2 regions of the Micromonospora sp. NPDC000663 genome follow, and region 2 is predicted to be linked to the other one. Evidence: riboswitches for the same ligand, from Rfam matches in the RefSeq annotation. Region 2 holds a riboswitch; the other holds the start of a gene.

Region 1 (9,167 bases), on a different contig from region 2:
GCCGGGGTCTTCCTGCTCACCCTGCTGGCGGTCCTCGCGGTCGTCCCGGAGGTCGCCGCGGCGGTGGACAGCTCGCCGGCCGCCGAGCTGCGGGCCCTGCGGACCCGGCAGGTGTGGCTCGTCGCGGCCACCGGGGCTGTCGGGTTCGCCGGCTTCTTCGCGGTCAACACGTACATCGCCCCGGTCACCACCGACGTCGCCGGCCTCGCCGCCGCGACGGTGCCGTGGGCGCTCGTCGCGGTGGGCCTGGGCATGACCGTCGGCAACGCGCTGGGCGGCTGGCTCGCGGACCGGGACCTGCGCCGCAGCATGATCGTCGGCTTCGTCTCGATGATCGTGAGTATCACCGTCTTCGGCCTCGTCGCGTCGAACCCCGTCGGCCTGTTCGTGGGGGCGTTCCTGGTCGGCGCGACGAGTCTCTACCTCGGGCCGGTCCTGCAGGCGCGCCTCATCACCGTCGCCCCGGGAGCCCAGCTCATGGGCGCGGCCATGAACCAGTCGGCGATGAACATCGCGAACAGTCTCGGCGCGGCCCTGGGCAGTGTCGCCATCGCCGCCGGGTTCGGCTACCTCGCACCGGCCTGGGTCGGCGTGCTCCTGGCCGTCCTCGGGTTGGGCCTGGCCGGTGTCAGCGTCACCGTCGAGCGCCGCTCGCGTACCCCCGAGCCGATCGCCGTCGCCAGCTGAACGCCTGCCGTGACGGCAGTCACCGACACGCCCGACACCGAGATGTGGGGTGCGACAACCGCGGCGTCCCTATATATGGTGTCGAGCGCAGCTGGTTCGGCCGCTCATCCGGAGTGGTCGAGGCAAGAGGGAACCCGGTGGGAATCCGGGACTGTCCCGCAGCGGTGAGTGGGAACGACAGCCGTCATCAGCACTGGGCCACCAAACGCCTGGGAAGCGACGGCCGGTAGGAGACCGGCGAGACCGGTCGTGCCCGCGAGTCCGAAGACCTGCCAGCGCGCCGTACGTCCGCACCCGGGCGAACGGCGGTCCGAGGCCGCGTGGGACGGCCGACGCCACATGACCCGCGCCGTGCCGGCGTGGCGTCCGCCGGTGTCTGTCTCCTCGTGTCCGGACCATCAGGTCTCGAACTCCGAGGAGCGAGTGGTGACAGTCACCGAGGTAGTCCCGACCGCCAGCGACACGGCGCCGTGCCGCGCGCAGATGCGGGTCCGCAAGCGCGACGGCAACACCGAACCGGTGGACGTCAACAGGATCGTCCGGGCCGTCGAGCGGTGGTCCGACGACCTCACCGACGTCGACCCGCTGCGGGTCGCGACCCGCACGATCAGCGGCCTGTACGACGGCGCGACGACAGCGGAACTGGACCGGCTCTCCATCCAGACCGCCGCCGAGATGATCGGCGAGGAGCCGCAGTACTCGCGCCTGGCCGCCCGACTGCTGGCCGGGTACGTCGACAAGGAGGTCCGCCGGCAGGGAGTCACCTCGTTCAGCGCTGCCATCCGCACCGGTCACGCCGAGGGCCTGATCGGCGACGACACGGCCGCGTTCGTGGCCGCGCACGCTGCGACGCTCGACGACGCCGTCGACCCGGACGGCGACCGCCGCTTCGAGTACTTCGGCCTGCGCACGGTGTACGACAGGTACCTGCTGCGCCACCCGAGCACCCGGCTGGTGCTGGAGACCCCGCAGTACTGGCTGCTGCGGGTGGCCTGCGGCCTGTCCACCACCCCCGACGAGGCGGTCGGCTTCTACCGGCTGATGTCCAGCCTGGCCTACCTGCCCAGCTCGCCGACGCTGTTCAACTCCGGCACCCGGCACACCCAGATGTCCTCCTGCTACCTGGTCGACTCCCCGCGCGACGAGCTGGATTCGATCTACCAGCGGTACGCCCAGGTCGCCAACCTGTCCAAGTTCGCCGGCGGTATCGGCATCGCGTACTCGCGGGTCCGGTCCCGGGGCGCGCTGATCCGCGGCACCAACGGGCAGTCCAACGGGATCGTGCCGTGGCTGCGTACCCTCGACGCCAGCGTCGCCGCAGTCAACCAGGGCGGCCGGCGCAAGGGCGCGGCCTGCGTCTACCTGGAGCCGTGGCACCCGGACATCGAGGAGTTCCTGCACCTGCGCGACAACACGGGCGAGGACGCCAGGCGCACCCACAACCTGAACCTGGCCAACTGGATCCCGGACGAGTTCATGCGCCGGGTCGAGGCCGACGGGATGTGGTCGCTGTTCGACCCGCACGAGGTGCCCGAGCTGCCCGACCTGTGGGGGGAGCGGTTCGACGTCGCGTACCGGACCGCCGAGGCGCAGGGCCGCTACGTGCGGCAGGTGCCGGCGCGGGAGCTGTACGCGACGATGATGCGTACCCTCGCCCAGACCGGCAACGGGTGGATGACCTTCAAGGACGCCGCGAACCGGCTGTGCAACCAGACCGCCGACGACGGCAACGTGGTGCACCTGTCCAACCTGTGCACCGAGATCATCGAGGTGTCCAGCGACGCCGAGACCGCCGTGTGCAACCTCGGCTCGGTCAACCTCGCCGCCCACCTCGCCGACGGTGACCTCGACTGGGATCGGCTGCGCGCCACGGTACGCACCGCCGTGACCTTCCTCGACCGGGTCATCGACATCAACTACTACCCGACAGCGCAGGCGGCGGCGAGCAACCCGCGCTGGCGCCCCGTCGGGCTCGGACTGATGGGCCTTCAGGACGTGTTCTTCGCCCTGCGGCTGCCGTTCGACTCCGCGGCCGCCCGGGAACTGTCCACCCGGATCAGCGAGGAGCTGTACCTGACCGCGCTGGAAACCTCCGCCGACCTGGCCCGCCGCTTCGGCGCGCACCCGGCGTACGCCCAGACCCGCGCCGCGCGCGGGCAGTTGCAGCCCGACCCGTGGGGCGTCGAGGGTACGCAGACCGCGCGTTGGGCCGCGCTTCGCGAGCGGGTCGAGGCGTACGGGCTGCGCAACTCGCTGCTGGTGGCGGTCGCCCCGACGGCGACCATCGCGTCGATCGCCGGCTGCTACGAGTGCATCGAGCCGCAGGTGTCCAACCTGTTCAAGCGCGAGACCCTGTCGGGGGAGTTCCTCCAGGTCAACACCGCCCTGGTCCGCGAGCTGAAGGCCCGTGGCCTGTGGACCGAACCGATCCGCTCGGCGATCAAGCGCGCCGAGGGCTCGGTGCAGGACATCGCCGAACTGCCGGCCGGCGTCCGGGAGCTGTTCCGCACCGCCTGGGAGCTGCCGCAGCGGGCGTTGATCGACCTCGCCGCCGCCCGGGCCCCGTTCATCGACCAGTCGCAGTCGCTGAACCTGTTCCTGGCCTCGCCGACCATCGGCAAGCTCTCCTCGATGTACCTGTACGCCTGGAAGGCCGGCCTGAAGACCACGTACTACCTGCGATCGCGCCCGGCCACGAGGATCCAGCAGGCGACAGTGGCCGTCGTCGCGCCCGCCGCGTCCGTGGCTGTCGGTGCTGTCGGTGCTGTCGACGCCGAGGCGCTGGCCTGCTCGCTGGAGAACCCCGAGTCGTGCGAGGCCTGCCAGTGACCGCCGCCGACGTCACCACCGACCCCGGCACCACCGACACGAGGACCACGCACATGCTGCTCGACCCCGGGATGGATCTCACCCTGCGCCCGATGCGCTACCCGCACTTCTTCGACAGGTTCCGCGACGCCATCCGCAACACCTGGACCGTCGAGGAGGTCGACCTGCACGCCGACCTCGCCGACCTGGACAGGCTCTCACCTGCCGAGCGGCACCTGGTGAGCCGTCTGGTGGCGTTCTTCGCCACCGGCGACACGATCGTCGCCAACAACCTGGTGCTCAACCTCTATCAGCACGTCAACAGCCCCGAGGGTCGGCTCTACCTGTCCCGGCAACTGTTCGAGGAGGCGGTGCACGTCCAGTTCTACCTGAACCTGCTCGACACGTACGTGCCCGACGAGACCGAGCGGTTCGCGGCCTTCTCGGCCATCGAGAACATCCCCTCCATCCGCCGCAAGGCCGAGTTCTGCTTCCGGTGGATCAACTCCCTGCACGATCTGCGCGAGCTGCGGACCCGTGAGGACCGACGGACGTTCCTGCTCAACCTGATCTGCTTCGCCGCCTGCATAGAGGGGCTGTTCTTCTACGGCGCGTTCGCGTACGTCTACTTCCTGCGCTCCCGGGGCCTGCTGCACGGGCTGGCCTCGGGCACCAACTGGGTGTTCCGCGACGAGTCCATGCACATGGCCTTCGCGTTCGACGTCGTCGACACCGTACGCGCCGAGGAACCCGACCTGTTCGACGACGACCTCGCAGACCAGGTCCGTGAGATGCTCACCGAGGCCGTCGAGTGCGAGGTCCAGTTCGCCGAGGACCTGGTCGGCCAGGGCGTACCCGGTCTGACGCTCACCGACATGCGGGAGTACCTCCAGCACGTCGCCGACCGCCGCCTCGCCCAGCTCGGCATCGACGCGCACTACGGCTCGGCCAACCCGTTCGCCTTCATGGAGTTGCAGGACGTTCAGGAACTGTCGAACTTCTTCGAGCGGCGGGTGTCCGCGTACCAGGTGGGGGTGACCGGCGCGGTGGCCTTCGACGACGATTTCTGAGGGGCGGCGCAGGGGCGGGGAGGGGTTGTGGCGGTGGTCAACCTGGCCGTCGCCGCGGTGCTCCTGGTCAGGAGTCGCGGCGGCACCGCGCTGCCCACGATCCTCGGGCGTCCGCAGCCCTCCCCGCGCCTTCGGGCCGCGATGCACGCCTGTCTGGGGCTCCGCATCGGCGTCGGCTGGCTCGTCAAGGACGCCTTCCCGCCCCACTCCACGGGCGACAGCCGGCGGTCACTCCCGCACGGGCGGGCGGGCACCCGGCTCTTCCGCCCGCTGAGTGTGGAGCACGCGAAGCGAGTCGAGTGCCACGGCGGTGAGTACGCCGCGGCCGACACCGGCGCGGCCCAGCAACTCCATCCCTCGGGTGACGGCCACGAAGTAGACGGCCAGCGATTGCACATTCGCGTCGTGCGGAATGTCCCCGTACTCCCGCGCATGCTCCAGGCACTGGGCATAGACTCCCGCGAGCTGTTCGATACCGGCCTTCGTGGCCGTCGAGAGCGGATCCTCCGCACCTGTCGATTCGACAAGCGCACGCGTGGTGAGCGAGACCCGCCGATCACTGCTACTGAACTCGATCGCCATCCGGAGCAGGTGACCCCTGATTCGTTCCAGTGGCGAGGCGTCGTCGTGGCCGAGTGCCTCCGAGACAGCGCGCGTCGCCTCCTCCCGGTCTTCCGAGAGTGCCCGGAGAAACAATTCCCGCTTCCCGCCGAACGCGTTGTACAAGCTCTGCTTCCCCAGGCCTGTCGCCCGCACCAGGTCGTCAAGTGTCGCAGCGGCGAGGCCGTGCACGGCGAACACCTCACTGGCGCTGCTGACGACATCACTCTCGCGAAACTTGCGGGGACGAGGCACGTGGGCGAGCTTACATTATTGACCATACGGTCAAAAACTTGCTAGCGTGCAGGGAGCGCGCATCAGTGGGACCGCGTCGGAGTTTCCTGTAGCAACACCGAGCACCGAGGAGAGTGGCCGTGGAGACCAACGAAGAGGTTGTTCGCGAGGCGTACCGGCTGGCGGAGGGAAGCGTCCTCGACGGACCTGGCTTTCGCGCCCTGTTCACCGAGGACGGAACGTTCAACGACGTGCCCAATTCGCTGACGTTCCGCGGAGACGATATTCCGCAGGCACTGACGGGCTTCGCCAGCATTTTCCCCGACATCCACCGGGAGTTGATCGAGATGCGTGCGCTCGGGGATGTCGTCGCGGTCGAACTACGAATTCAGGCAACACACCTCGGTGCGTTCCCGACTCCGATCGGCGACATCCGTCCGACCGGTAACCGTATCGACATGCCGGCGGCGGACCTCTGGTATCTCCGGGATGGAAAAATCGAGAGGTTCAACTGTTACAACGCGACGAACGTGATGCTCGCCCAAATCGGTGCCGGCCCCGACTTCACTTCGGCGGTCGAGGCCGCCAAGGCAGCTGCCACAGCTGCGTAGCTGCTCGGCGGATGCCGCAAGCCGAGCTGCCGGTAGAGAACGTCAGGTGGAGAGAACGCGCTCAGTCCGGCATGCCGGCGCACGCCGTCCCGTCGATGGTGCAGGCCGTGGGGGAGGCGCCGACCGTGGCGCCGTTCACCCGGAACGTCACACGCACCGACGCGCCGGCGGGCACCTTCCCCACGCTGCCGTCGGGCACGAACGTCCACACCGCACCGTCCTGCACGGCCCGCGCGCCCTCGACCTGACTGACCCGCAGTGACTCACGGGGCAGGGTGACGGCGAGCGTCCACTGCGGCACCGGCACCCGGCCGGGATTGCTGATCGTCACGCTGGCGCCGTAACTGAGCAGCGCGGTGTCCGCGATGGCGAACTCCGCGCCCAGGGCGGCGGGCGTCGGCGCCGTCGTCCCGGCCGACGGCGTCGGCGCGCCGGTGGGGGGGCCTGCGGAGGGCGGCGCGGCCGGGCTGCCCGACGGCGACGCGGGCGCGGTCGTGGCCGCCGGGATGGCGTGCGCCCGGGGTGTACCTGCCGACGGCGTCCCGACCTGGTCGACCGACGGCGGCGGGTTGAGGGTCACCGGCGCCAGCTTCTCCGGCGTACGCAGCACCACGACAACGGACACCGTCGTCGCGACCAGCACCCCGACCGCCGAGACCACCGCGACCCAGGTGGCCCGCGAGACGTCGCTCCGACCGGTGAGCACCCGCCGTGTGGCCGAGGCGACCGCCACGACCCGGTCCAGCAGAATGATCGCCACGGTACGACGTGGCTGTGGCGGTGGTGCCGGCACTGCCTTTCTCCCCCTCACATCGTCACCGGGCGCGCGGCCCGCGGTCCGTCCGGTCGCTCACAGAGCGCGGAGCCCGACGAGTATCGACTCGAGCAGCTCCGCGGACGGCAGCTCCGACAGCGTCGGCGGTTCGTGCGTCTCGATCAGGCCGGCCGTGAGCAGGTCACCGAGGAGCACCCGGACGGTGCCCAACGGCAGGTCCAGTTCGGCGCCGACCTCGGCAACCGACACTGGATGGTGACACAACTCCACGATCCTCGCCTGTTCGGGGAAGAGCGGTGTCCGCGGGGTGGCCGCTCGCCTGGCGACGACAAGCGAGATGAGGTCGAACTGGCCGCGCTCGGGCGCCGTACGCCCACCGGTCATGGTGTAGGGCCGCGCCACCGGCCCGGCGTCGTCGTCGTACCACGCCTCGTCAGCGGAGTCGTTGGTGGACACCAGCGTCCCCGCTCCGTACCGAGGAGGCCGGTTCCAGGCTGACCGGCAGATGCCGTTCGGCCTGGCCGACGAAGAGCGCCACCTCGTACGCCATGTCGCCGACCTCGGCGTCGTCCCCGGCGATCCGCACCGTCAGGATGGTCCCGTTGCGGATGGTGGCGACGAACAGGAACGCCCGCGACATCTGCACCACGATCTGACGCAGCCCACCCGCGTCGCAGGTGCGGGTGGCGGCCAGCCCCAACGCCAGCAGGCCGGCGACGACTCCGGAGATCTGCTCGGCCAGCTTCGCGCCCACGTGGCGGGAACCTCCCAGGGGTAGACCGTCCGGGGAGAGCACCACGGCGAACTCCGCGCCGTGGACCCGGTCGACCAGCCGGTCCAGGGCACCGGTCAGGCTGTCCCCGGTCGCCACTGCGTGCGTCATCGATGTCTCCTTGTTGCTCTCGCGACCGGCAACTCGACGGTGTCGGGGCCGGCGCTGCCGGGGTTGGGCCCGATCGGCCCGGGTTGACGGATCCGCATCGGCAGGTCCCCGTCCAGGTCCAACCCGCCGCGCGGGTGCCCGGCGCCGAGATGCCGCGGCACCGACCCGTCGCCGGTGGCGCGCACCGTGACCAGACCGTTGGGCAGGAGGACCACCGCTGCCGTACCGCCGCGCTGGCTGCGCCGCAGCGACACGTGCGCGCCGCAGCGGGCGGCCAGCACGGCGGCCGTGTACAGGCCCGCCGGACCGGTGGGCGGGTCGCCCGACGGCGGGTTGCCGAGCAGGTGGTTCGCGTCGGCCAGCGCGTCCGCGTCGAGGCCTGGCCCGTCGTCGACGACCAGGACGGCGCAGCCCTGCGGCCACTGCTCACCGGCGATCCGGACCGTGGTGTCCTGCGGTGAGTGGGACAGGGCGTTCTCGACCAGTTCGGCGAGCAGGTGCACGACGTCGGTGACGGCCGGGCCGGAGAGGGACCACGGCCAGTGCGGCGCGATGAGGACCCGGTGGTAGTCGGCCACCTCGGCGACCGCGCCCCGCGCGACGTCGAGCAGCGGCACCGGCCGCCGCCAGCGCCGGGCCGGCGTCGCGCCGGCCAGGGCGATCACCGTCTCCACGTTGCGGCGGACCCGGGTGGTGAGATGGTCGAGCTGGAACAGTTCGTCGGTCTCCTCGGCGGACCGCTCCCTCCGCTGCAGGGTGTCCAGCAGGTTGAGCTGGTCACGCAGCAGCGCCTGGTTGCGGCGGGTCAACCGCAGCACCAGTTCCCGGGCGGCGGCGCCGTCGGGGGCCGGCGCCTCGGGAGCCGGCGCGTGGTCGATCGGCGCCGGAGGTGGCGCCGCCGAGTCGGCGGGGGAGTGGGCCAGTCCTTCGGTTAGTCGCCGCAGCAGGCCGACCCAGCTCAGCAGGACCGCGAGCACCGCGATGAGCCCGAGGCCCAGCACCGCGCCGGTACGGGCGACGAGCACCGCGGCGCCAGGCGTGGCCCGCTCCACACTGTCCCGGGCCGACGCGGTCACCAGCTCGTGCAGGGCGACGAGGACGCCGTCGGCCGCCTCCCGCCAGCCCGCCCTGGTGATCCCGTCCACGAGGGTGGCGGTGTCCGTCCGCGACAGCGCCTCCTCCAGGGCTAGCAGGTTGGTGAAGGGCGGCCCGACCGCCAGCCGCTGCTGCTGCGCCGGCAGAGCGGCGACCGCCTCACCGAGCGCGTACCGCTGGTTGTTCACAAGCGCGACAAGTCCACGCCGCTCGTCGCGGTCGAACCGTCCACCGGCCAACGCGGCGCTGACAAGCGTGTCCTCGCGGGCGAGCAGTTCACGGGCCCGCGCCAGCGCGATCACCGTACGGGTGTCGGCGGCCAGGCCGCTCTCGTACGCGCCCCACTCCGGGCCGTACACGGCGAAGGCGGCGTCGACGAGCTGGTCGTACCCGTCGACGGCCCC
Region 2 (9,167 bases):
GGCGGTGACCGTCAGCGGCTGGTCCGGCGGCTCCTCGTAGAACCGAACGGCCTCCTCGATCGCCGTCACCAGGCGGGCGGAGGACTTCAGCCGGGCCACCTCCGGCTCCGCCTCGGCCACCGCAATGGCGCCCTCCGGGACGAGGTCCCGCAGGGTGCAGGTCTGCACGTCCTCCTCGCCGAGGCTGGGCAGGACGTCGGAGACGTACGCCAGGTAGGGCTGGTGCGGCCCGACGAACAGGACGCCGCCGCGCCGTTGGCCCAGGCGGGGGTCGGAGTAGAGCAGGTAGGCGGTCCGGTGCAGGGCGACGACGGTCTTGCCGGTACCCGGACCGCCGTCGACGACGAGGGCGCCCCGCGAGCCCGCCCGGATGATGGCGTCCTGGTCGGCCTGGATGGTGCCGAGCACGTCGCGCATCCGGGCCGACCTGTTGCCGCCGAGGGTGGCGATGAAGGCCGACTGGTCGTCGAGGGCGGCGTGCCCCTCCAACCCTTCCGGGGTGAACACCTCGTCCCAGTAGTCGCTGATCCGGCCGCGCGTCCAGCGGTAGCGGCGACGGCTCGCCAGACCCATCGGGTTCGCGTGGGTCGCGCCGAAGAACGGCTCGGCCGCCGGGGAACGCCAGTCCAGCAGCAGCCGACGCCCCGCGCCGTCGGTGAGGCCGAACCGTCCGACGTACACCGGCTCGGGGTCGTCGGCGTGGACGATCCGTCCCAGGCAGAGGTCCAGGCCGAAGCGGCGCAGTGCCCGCAGGCGGGCGGTCAGTCGCCGGATCTCCTCGTCCCGGGCCACCGCCTGCCGTCCCTTGCCGGCGGGTGTCCGACGCTCGATGTCGAGGCGGTCGGACAGCTCGGCGATCGACCTGTCGAGGCTCTCCGCGATGGCCGCGAAGTGCTGCTCGTCGCGGGCGATCAGCGCCGGGTCCGCCTTGGGGGAGAGGTGGTCGGGAAGGTCGAACACGCTGGCGATCTGGTGGCTCACGCCGTCTCCCGTTTCCGCAGGTCATGGGTCCGAGGCGCAATTCGGCGGTACGTACCCGGCCTTGCGGCAAGTCCCCCTATGCGGTATATGTTGGCAATGGAGGGGAGTGGGGTGGTCGCTCTCCTGTCCGATCAGCCCGTTCAGGGTGTCCGCTCCGCGTAGACCAGGTCCAACGTGTCGGTGTGCCCGGCCCAGCGCAGGTCGAGGTGCCAGCACCCCGCCCGCGGCATGTCGATGATCGACGGGCCCGGACCGCCGGCGACCTCGTGGGTCACCCGGGTGTCCGTGCCGTCCAGCGTCGCGGTGATCACCAGGGTGGACGGCTCGGTGGTGCGGGCCACCCAGAGGATCTTGTTGGTCGACCCGTCCCGCCTCACCTGTGCCAGGGGGTGGGTGAACAGCACGGCCAGGATGTCGCCCTTCGCGCCGAAGACGTGCGGGGTGCGGGTGTCACCGTGGAACCCGGTGTCCGCCCAGTCGGGCAGGGCTCCCGTCTCGACGCGCGAGTGACAACCCGCGCCCGTCGAGCCCGCTCCGGGCGTGACAGGTGTCGCCGGCCGGTCGCCGGGCGTACACCCCGCCAGCAGGAGCGCCGACCCCAGCGTGAACCTGACCCAGGCAGCCATGTCGCCCTCCGGTACGTCGAGGAAACCACGTCGTGTGTCGCACCTTCTCGACACCGCTCGGGGCCGGCGGGTTCCTACGTCATCGACCGGGCGACGTCGATCGCCTCCAGCTTGGTGAGGTCCCCCTCGAGCCGGTAACTCACGCCGTCCGCCTGCCAGATCAGGGTCGAGGCGGCCAGCCGGGCGGTCTCCTGGCGCACCTGCCCGGCACGGTCCACGTAGGACAGGACGTGTGGGTTGGCGACCCAGACGGCGAAGTCCCCGTTGACCTGGACCCACTCCGCGTCCGGTCGGACTGTCTCCTTGTGGAAGGACAGGTTGAGGCGGCCGTCGAAGGCGTCGATGCGTAGCGCGCCCCCTCGGTAGAGCAGCGTCGCGACCCGGTGGGCGCCGGTGGCGTCGGGGTCGGCGACAAGCACCTGCTCGGGCGGGCCGAGCTTCGCCGGTACGCGGATCGGAAAGCGCACCGCCCGCTGTGCCTCGTCCAGCCCCGACGTCCGCTGCGACGGCAACGGCGACGGGGTGCCGGCGGGCCGGCCCGACGACGGGGAGATGCTGACTCCCGCGAAGCGCAGCAGACCGCCAACGGCGTCGGCGACGGCGGCCCGTGTCGGCGGCAGCACCGCCACCAGCAGGGCGGCGAGGGCCGCAGCGGCGTACGCGCGCCACAGGTGTCGCCGGGGCGCGGCCACCCGGGCGCGCACGCGTGCTGTCACGTCCGGCGGGTCGGGCGTCTCCAGCCAGGCGGCGAGGTCGCGGAGGTCCTTCTCAAGGTCATCCATGCCGGACCTCCTCGCGGTCCAGCAGGCCGCGGAGTTTCGCCAACGCCCGTGACGTCCGCGACTTCACCGTGCCCCGGGGCCAGCCCAGCGCCTGCACGGTCTCCTCCTCGCTGAGGTCGAGGAAGAACCGGCAGACGATCACCTCGCGGTCGCGTACCGGAAGGTGGCGCAGCGCCCGCACGAGCGCCGCGCGCCGTTCCCCGGCGAGGACCGCGCCGACCGCCCCGTCCTCGGCGGCCTCCGACGCCGGGCTGGCGGCCGCCGCGCGCAGGAACAGCCCCTCCCGACGGCTGCGCGTACGGTGCAGGTTGCGGGTCTCGTTGGCGACGATCGCCAGGAGCCAGGACCGGAAGGACGACTCACCGCGGTAGCGGGCGAGTTTGCGGTACGCCTTCACGAACGCCTCCTGGACGATGTCCTCGGAGTCCGATCCCGCACCGAGCAGCACCGCCGTCCGGTACGCGGACGCGGTGTGCCGGGCGACCAGGAGGTCGTACGCCTCGAGGTCACCTGTTCGGGCGCGGGTGACGAGAACGTGGTCGTCCAGGGGAGCCTCCGGTTCGATCACCCTCATGACACCGCACGCGGGCTGCGGGTTCCATCCGGTACGGGGTCAGCTTGCTCCCATCCGGCGTGCAGGGCTTTGCCAGGAATCGGTGCTGCACTGGGGGGGAGCGTCGAGGAGAGGGGTGGGGGCATGGGCTGGTTCAGTAGGCGGGCACGGGGTGCCGAGGCGACCCCGACGAAGCTGGACCGGGAGGCGACCCGCGACGACCTCGCCGCGCTGGAGGCGTTCGTCACCAGCCGACGGGGGGTGGAGTTCTACCTGGAGCCGGAGACCACCGCCACCGACACGACAGTCGTGGCGATCGCCCACGACGGGGAGTGGATCCGCCGCCGCACCGGCACGCCACGAGCTGCGGGCGCCATCGCCCGCAAGCACGCGGTGCCGCTGTACGAGGCGGGGCGTACCGGCTACCCCGAGCGGATGCGGGTGTGGAGCCGGGCCCACCCGGAGCGCCACGCCCGCTGAGACTCCTCCGCCAAGAAGCCAAGCACCGCCGGGCCAGCGCGGCGGGGGCCAGAGTGCCGGACATCCTTTGCTCTGCTTACCGATAAGCGGCAGTAACGCTCCCTTTCTGTGGCGTATGGGTAAGCAGAGCAAAGGAAGCCGGGCATTGATCCGGGGTATCGAGGCCGGATGATCCGCTGTCGCGCCGACAGCTGAAGCTCGGTGACGCACACCCGCTCGGCCGGCCGGAGCGGCGTTGACCCGCAGCGCAGGGGTGTGGCAGCATTCGCAGCCTGACGGCAGTGAAGGAAGTCGGTGCGAATCCGACGCGGTCCCGCCACTGTCACCGGGGAGCGATCCCCCCTCGTGAGTCACGGCCGTGTGTCTGCGGTTGGAAGGCCGGGGGAGAGCGTCGATCCGGAAGCCAGGATACTTCGGCCGTCGGGACGTACCCCAGGGCGTGGACACCCGAGGAGGACCCGATGACGCTTGGCGTCTCCATCATTGACGGCTACTGCCGTCTTCCGCACGGCGGCCGTGCCGTCGTCGCGATCGGCATCGACTCCGTTCACCGCTGAGTTCCGGACCGCGCCGCCCGTCGCTCCCGGCCGCAGGCCGCTGAGCCGGCTGGATCGCGGTCCTCGCTGAACCCTGCGCCCATCCCACGTCGCCAGGCCGCTCTCGCGAGCGTGCCGACGTTACCGTCCGGAGCCTGCCGTGCGCGTTCTGCTACTCTCCACCGCCGACACCGACCTGCTGGCCGCCCGCGCCAGTGACGCCGACTACCGGCTCGCCAACCCGGCACGGGTCGTGGCCGACGAGGTGCCCGCCCTGCTCGAGGGGGTCGACCTCGCCGTCGTACGCCTGCTCGGGGGTCGCCAGGCGTGGCCGGACGGCCTCGCGGCGGTGCTCACCAGCGGACTGCCCGCCGTCGTGCTCGGCGGTGAGGCGGCGCCCGACGCGGAGCTGATGGCCCTGTCCACGGTGCCGTCCGGAGTGGTCACCCAGGCCCTGGCGTATCTCGTCGAGGGCGGACCGGACAACCTGGCGCAGCTCGCCCGGTTCCTCGGCGACACAGTCCTGTTCACAGGCGAGGGCTTCGCCCCACCGGCACGCACACCTGCGTACGGCGTGCACGGCGCGCACCTGGCCGACCCGTACCTGCCGACAGTGGGGATCGTCTTCTACCGGGCACACGCCCTGGCCGGCAACACCGGATTCGTCGACGTGCTCGCCGACGCGGTACGCGACGCCGGCGGCAATCCGCTGCCGATCTACTGCGGCTCGCTGCGCGGGCTGAGCGCCGGCACCGAACCGCTCGGGCTGTTCGCCCGCTGTGACGCGCTGCTGGTCACGGTGCTCGCCGCAGGTGGCGCGGTCGCCGCCGACGCCTCCGGCGGCGGGGCCGAGGACGCCTGGGACGTGGGAGCCCTCGCCGCCCTGGACGTACCGGTCATCCAGGCGCTCTGCCTCACCAGCACCCGCGACCAGTGGGCCGCCAGCGACGCCGGACTGTCCCCGTTGGACGCGGCGATGCAGGTGGCCATCCCCGAGTTCGACGGCCGGATCGTCACCGTGCCGTTCTCGTTCAAGCGGATCGACGCCGACGGCCTCTCCGTCTACGCCGCCGATCCCGAACGGGCCGCCCGGGTCGCCGGGATCGCGGTGCGCCACGCCCGCCTGCGGTACGTGCCCAACGGCGACAAGCGGATCGCCGTGGTGCTCAGCTCGTACCCCACCAAGCACTCCCGGGTCGGCAACGCCGTCGGACTGGACACCCCCGTCTCGGCGGTCCGGCTGCTCGGCGCGCTCGCCGAGGCCGGCTACCACCTGGGCGACGCGCCGGTGCCCGACGACGGCGACGCGCTGATCCACGCGCTGATCGCCGCGGGCGGGCACGACGTGGAGTGGCTCACCCCCGAACAGTTGGCCGCCGCCGAGGCCCGGATACCCGCGCAGACGTACCGGCGGTGGTTCGACCAGATCCCGGCCGAGCTGCGCGATCGGATGCGGGAGCACTGGGGGGAGCCGCCCGGCGAGCTGTACACCGACGGCGGCGACATCGTGCTCGCCGGGCTGCGCTTCGGAAACGTGGTGCTGCTCATCCAGCCGCCGCGCGGCTTCGGGGAGAACCCGATCGCCATCTACCACGACCCGGACCTGCCGCCGAGTCACCACTACCTGGCCGCGTACCGCTGGCTTGCCGCGCCGGTCGCGGACGGCGGCTTCGGCGCGGACGCCGTGGTGCACCTGGGCAAACACGGCACCCTCGAATGGCTGCCCGGCAAGGGCCTCGGGCTGGCCGCCGACTGCGCACCCGACGCGGTCCTCGGCGACCTGCCGCTGGTGTACCCGTTCATCGTCAACGACCCCGGCGAGGGCACCCAGGCCAAACGCCGGGCGCACGCAGTGGTCGTCGACCACCTGGTGCCGCCGATGGCCCGCGCCGAGACGTACGGCGAGCTGGCCAAGCTGGAGCAACTGCTCGACGAGTACGCGACGGTGCAGGCACTCGACCCGGCCAAGGTGCCCACCGTGCGGGCGCAGATCTGGGACCTCGTACGCGCCGCCGAACTGCACCACGACCTGCACGCCGAGGCGATGCCGGGCGCGGACGACTTCGACGACTTCGTGCTGCACCTCGACGGGTACCTGTGCGAGGTCAAGGACGTGCAGATCCGCGACGGACTGCACATCCTCGCCGCCGCGCCGACCGGTGAGCCCCGGGTCAACCTGGTCCTCGCGGTGCTGCGCGCCCCGCAGATCTGGGGCGGCGCCCACGCCCTGCCCGGTCTGCGGCAGGCACTCGCCGCCGCGTACGGCCTCGACGAGCAGGAACTGCTCGCGGCACCGGGAGAACGACTGGCCCTGCCCACGGCGCTCACCGACGCGGTGGACGGGCCGGCCGGCACCGCCGCCGACGCCGTCGACCTGATCGAGGCCCTCGCCCGGCGGCTGGTCGTCGGCATGGAGACCCTGCACTGGGACGTGGACGCCGCCGACGCCGTGGTCGTCGAGGTGACCGGCCAACCGTTCCCGGACGCCGTCGCGGTGCTGCGCTTCGCCGCCACCGAACTGGTGCCCCGACTCGCGCGGACCACCGACGAGCTGACGAACACCCTCGGCGCGCTCGACGGCCGGTTCGTGCCGCCCGGACCCTCCGGCTCACCCACCCGGGGCCTGGTCAACGTGCTTCCCACCGGTCGCAACTTCTACTCCGTCGACCCCAAGGCGATCCCCAGCCGCAACGCCTGGGACGTCGGCGTGGCCCTGGCCGACTCGCTGCTCGCCCGGCACCTCGCCGACACCGGGGCGTACCCCCGCTCGGTGGGGTTGACCGTGTGGGGCACCAGCGCGATGCGCACCCAGGGCGACGACATCGCCGAGGTGCTCGCGCTGCTGGGCTGCCGACCGGTCTGGGACGAGCGGTCCCGGCGGGTCACCGGCGTCGAGGTGGTGCCGACCGCCGAGCTGGGCCGACCGCGCGTCGACGTGGCAGTGCGCATCTCCGGGTTCTTCCGCGACGCGTTCCCGCACGTCGTTGCCCTGCTCGACGACGCCGTCCGACGGGTCGCCGCCCTCGACGAGCCGGACGCGGACAACTACCTGCGCGCCCACGTCAACGCCGACCTCGCCGAGCACGGCGACGAGCGGCGGGCCACCGCCCGGATCTTCGGCTCCCAACCCGGCGCGTACGGCGCCGGTCTGCTGCCCCTGATCGACGCCCGGACCTGGCGTGACGACGCCGACCTGGCCGAGGTGTACGCGGTCTGGGGCGGCTACGCGTACGGCCGGGGCCTGGACGGGCGGGAGGCACGAGCCGACATGGAACGCTCGTTCGCCCGGATCGCGGTGGCCGTGAAGAACCAGGACACCCGCGAGCACGACATCGTCGACTCCGACGACTACTTCCAGTACCACGGCGGGATGGTGGCGATGGTCCGCCACCTCACCGGCACGTCACCGCAGGCGTACGTGGGTGACTCGGCGATGCCGCACGACGTGCGGACCCGCACGTTGGGAGAGGAGACCCGGCGGGTGTTCCGGGCCCGGGTGGTCAACCCGAGGTGGATCGCCGCGATGCGCCGGCACGGCTACAAGGGGGCGTTCGAACTGGCCGCCACAGTGGACTACCTGTTCGGCTACGACGCCACAGCCGGCGTCGTGGACGACTGGATGTACGAGCACCTGGCCGCCGCGTACCTGTTCGACGAGACGACCCGGGAGTTCCTGGAGCGGTCCAACCCGTGGGCGCTGCGCGGCATCACCGAACGGCTGCTGGAGGCCGCGGACCGGGGCCTGTGGGCCGAACCCGACCCGGCCACCCTGGACCGGCTCCGCGACACGTACCTGGCCAGCGAGGGTGACCTGGAGGACCGGGCATGACGTACCCGTTCAGTGCCGTGCTCGGCATGGCCGACATGCGGTTGGCGCTGCTGCTCAACGCGGTCTCCCCGGCGATCGGTGGGGTCCTCGTGCGCGGCGAGAAGGGCACCGCCAAGTCGACGGCAGTGCGCGCCCTCGCCGCGCTGCTGCCCCCGGTCGGCCGGGTCGCCGGCTGCCGGTTCGGCTGTGACCCGGCCGAGCCCGACCCGGCCTGCCCGGACGGCCCGCACCCGGTCGACGCGCCCGCCGAGACCCGGCCGGCCCGCCTGGTCGAGCTGCCGGTCGGCGCCGCCGAGGACCGGGTGGTCGGGTCGCTGGACCTGGAGCGGGCCATCGGCGAGGGGGTACGCGCCTTCGAGCCGGGTCTGCTCGCCGCCGCCCACCGGGGCGTGCTCTACGTCGACGAGGTCAACCTGCTGCACGACCATCTCGTCGACCTGCTGCTTGACGCGGCGGCGATGGGCCGCAGCCACGTCGAACGCGAGGGCGTCTCGGTCAGCCACGCGGCCCGGTTCCTGCTGGTGGGCACCATGAACCCGGAGGAGGGGGAGTTGCGCCCGCAGTTGCTCGACCGGTTCGGGCTCACCGTCGAGGTGGGGGCGAGCCGGGACCCGGCGGTCCGGGTCGAGGTGGTCCGCCGCCGGCTCGCGGCCGACGCCGACCCGGCCGGGTTCGCCGCCCGCTGGGCCGACGCCGACGCCGACGTCGCCCGGCAGGTGGCCGACGCCCGCCGCCGGCTCCCCGGGGTACGACTGCCGGACGCCGCGCTGCGGCAGATCGCCGAGGTGTGCGCGGCGTTCGACGTGGACGGGATGCGCGCCGACATCGTCACGGCCCGCACGGCCCTGGCGCACGCCGCCTGGCTCGGGCGGGACCGGGTCACCATCGACGACGTACGGGTGGCCGCCCGGCTGGCGCTGCCGCACCGCCGCCGCCGCGACCCGTTCGACACGCCGGGGCTTGACGAGAAGCGCCTCGACGAGGCGTTGCGGCAGGCCCAGGACGCCCACCCCGACGACGATCCGGACGACGCCGGCCCCACCGGCAGCGGCCCGGACGGCGGCGGTCCACGAGGAGGCGGCGGCCCGGGCGGTGACAGCGAGGGACACGACCCCGACGGGAGCGGCCCGGGCGGTGACCGGGACCGGACCGATCCCGGGCCGGGTAGGGCCGGGCAGTCGGCAGTCGGCGACACGGGCCCTCAGGGACGAGCCGATCGGGACGGTGGGTGGCCGCAGGGCGGCAGCGACGACGGGGGCGGCTCCGATCAGGACGGGGGCCGGCGCGGCGCCGGAGGCGATGACATGGCCGGCGGGCCGGTCGACAGCGACCCGAGCCGTGCCGGGGCGTACGCCCCGGCGGGCGGTCAGCCAGTGGCCG

Evidence for each region. A riboswitch is a leader RNA that binds a small molecule or an ion and turns the genes downstream of it on or off. The one in region 2 is predicted to bind cobalamin.
Region 1: it holds a riboswitch for cobalamin, as region 2 does, so the genes downstream of both, ACFY1S_RS23265 (ribonucleoside-diphosphate reductase subunit alpha) here and cobN (cobaltochelatase subunit CobN) in region 2, are expected to answer to the same signal.

The regions. Positions count from the first base shown of each region.
Region 1 covers NZ_JBIAYR010000007.1:194,245-203,411, reverse strand. The annotation lists gene ACFY1S_RS23270 (MFS transporter) at 1-687, shown strand, start outside; cobalamin riboswitch at 763-979, shown strand; gene ACFY1S_RS23265 (ribonucleoside-diphosphate reductase subunit alpha) at 1,171-3,516, shown strand; gene ACFY1S_RS23260 (ribonucleotide-diphosphate reductase subunit beta) at 3,570-4,565, shown strand; gene ACFY1S_RS23255 (TetR/AcrR family transcriptional regulator) at 4,794-5,420, opposite strand; gene ACFY1S_RS23250 (nuclear transport factor 2 family protein) at 5,540-6,010, shown strand; gene ACFY1S_RS23245 (cellulose binding domain-containing protein) at 6,072-6,770, opposite strand; gene ACFY1S_RS23240 (DUF742 domain-containing protein) at 6,861-7,244, opposite strand; gene ACFY1S_RS23235 (roadblock/LC7 domain-containing protein) at 7,219-7,668, opposite strand; gene ACFY1S_RS23230 (nitrate- and nitrite sensing domain-containing protein) at 7,665-9,167, opposite strand, start outside.
Region 2 covers NZ_JBIAYR010000004.1:380,478-389,644, forward strand. The annotation lists gene helR (RNA polymerase recycling motor ATPase HelR) at 1-981, opposite strand, end outside; gene ACFY1S_RS17270 (hypothetical protein) at 1,122-1,607, opposite strand; gene ACFY1S_RS17275 (hypothetical protein) at 1,682-2,389, opposite strand; gene ACFY1S_RS17280 (RNA polymerase sigma factor) at 2,382-2,963, opposite strand; gene ACFY1S_RS17285 (hypothetical protein) at 3,087-3,422, shown strand; cobalamin riboswitch at 3,707-3,836, shown strand; gene cobN (cobaltochelatase subunit CobN) at 4,119-7,787, shown strand; gene ACFY1S_RS17295 (VWA domain-containing protein) at 7,784-9,167, shown strand, end outside.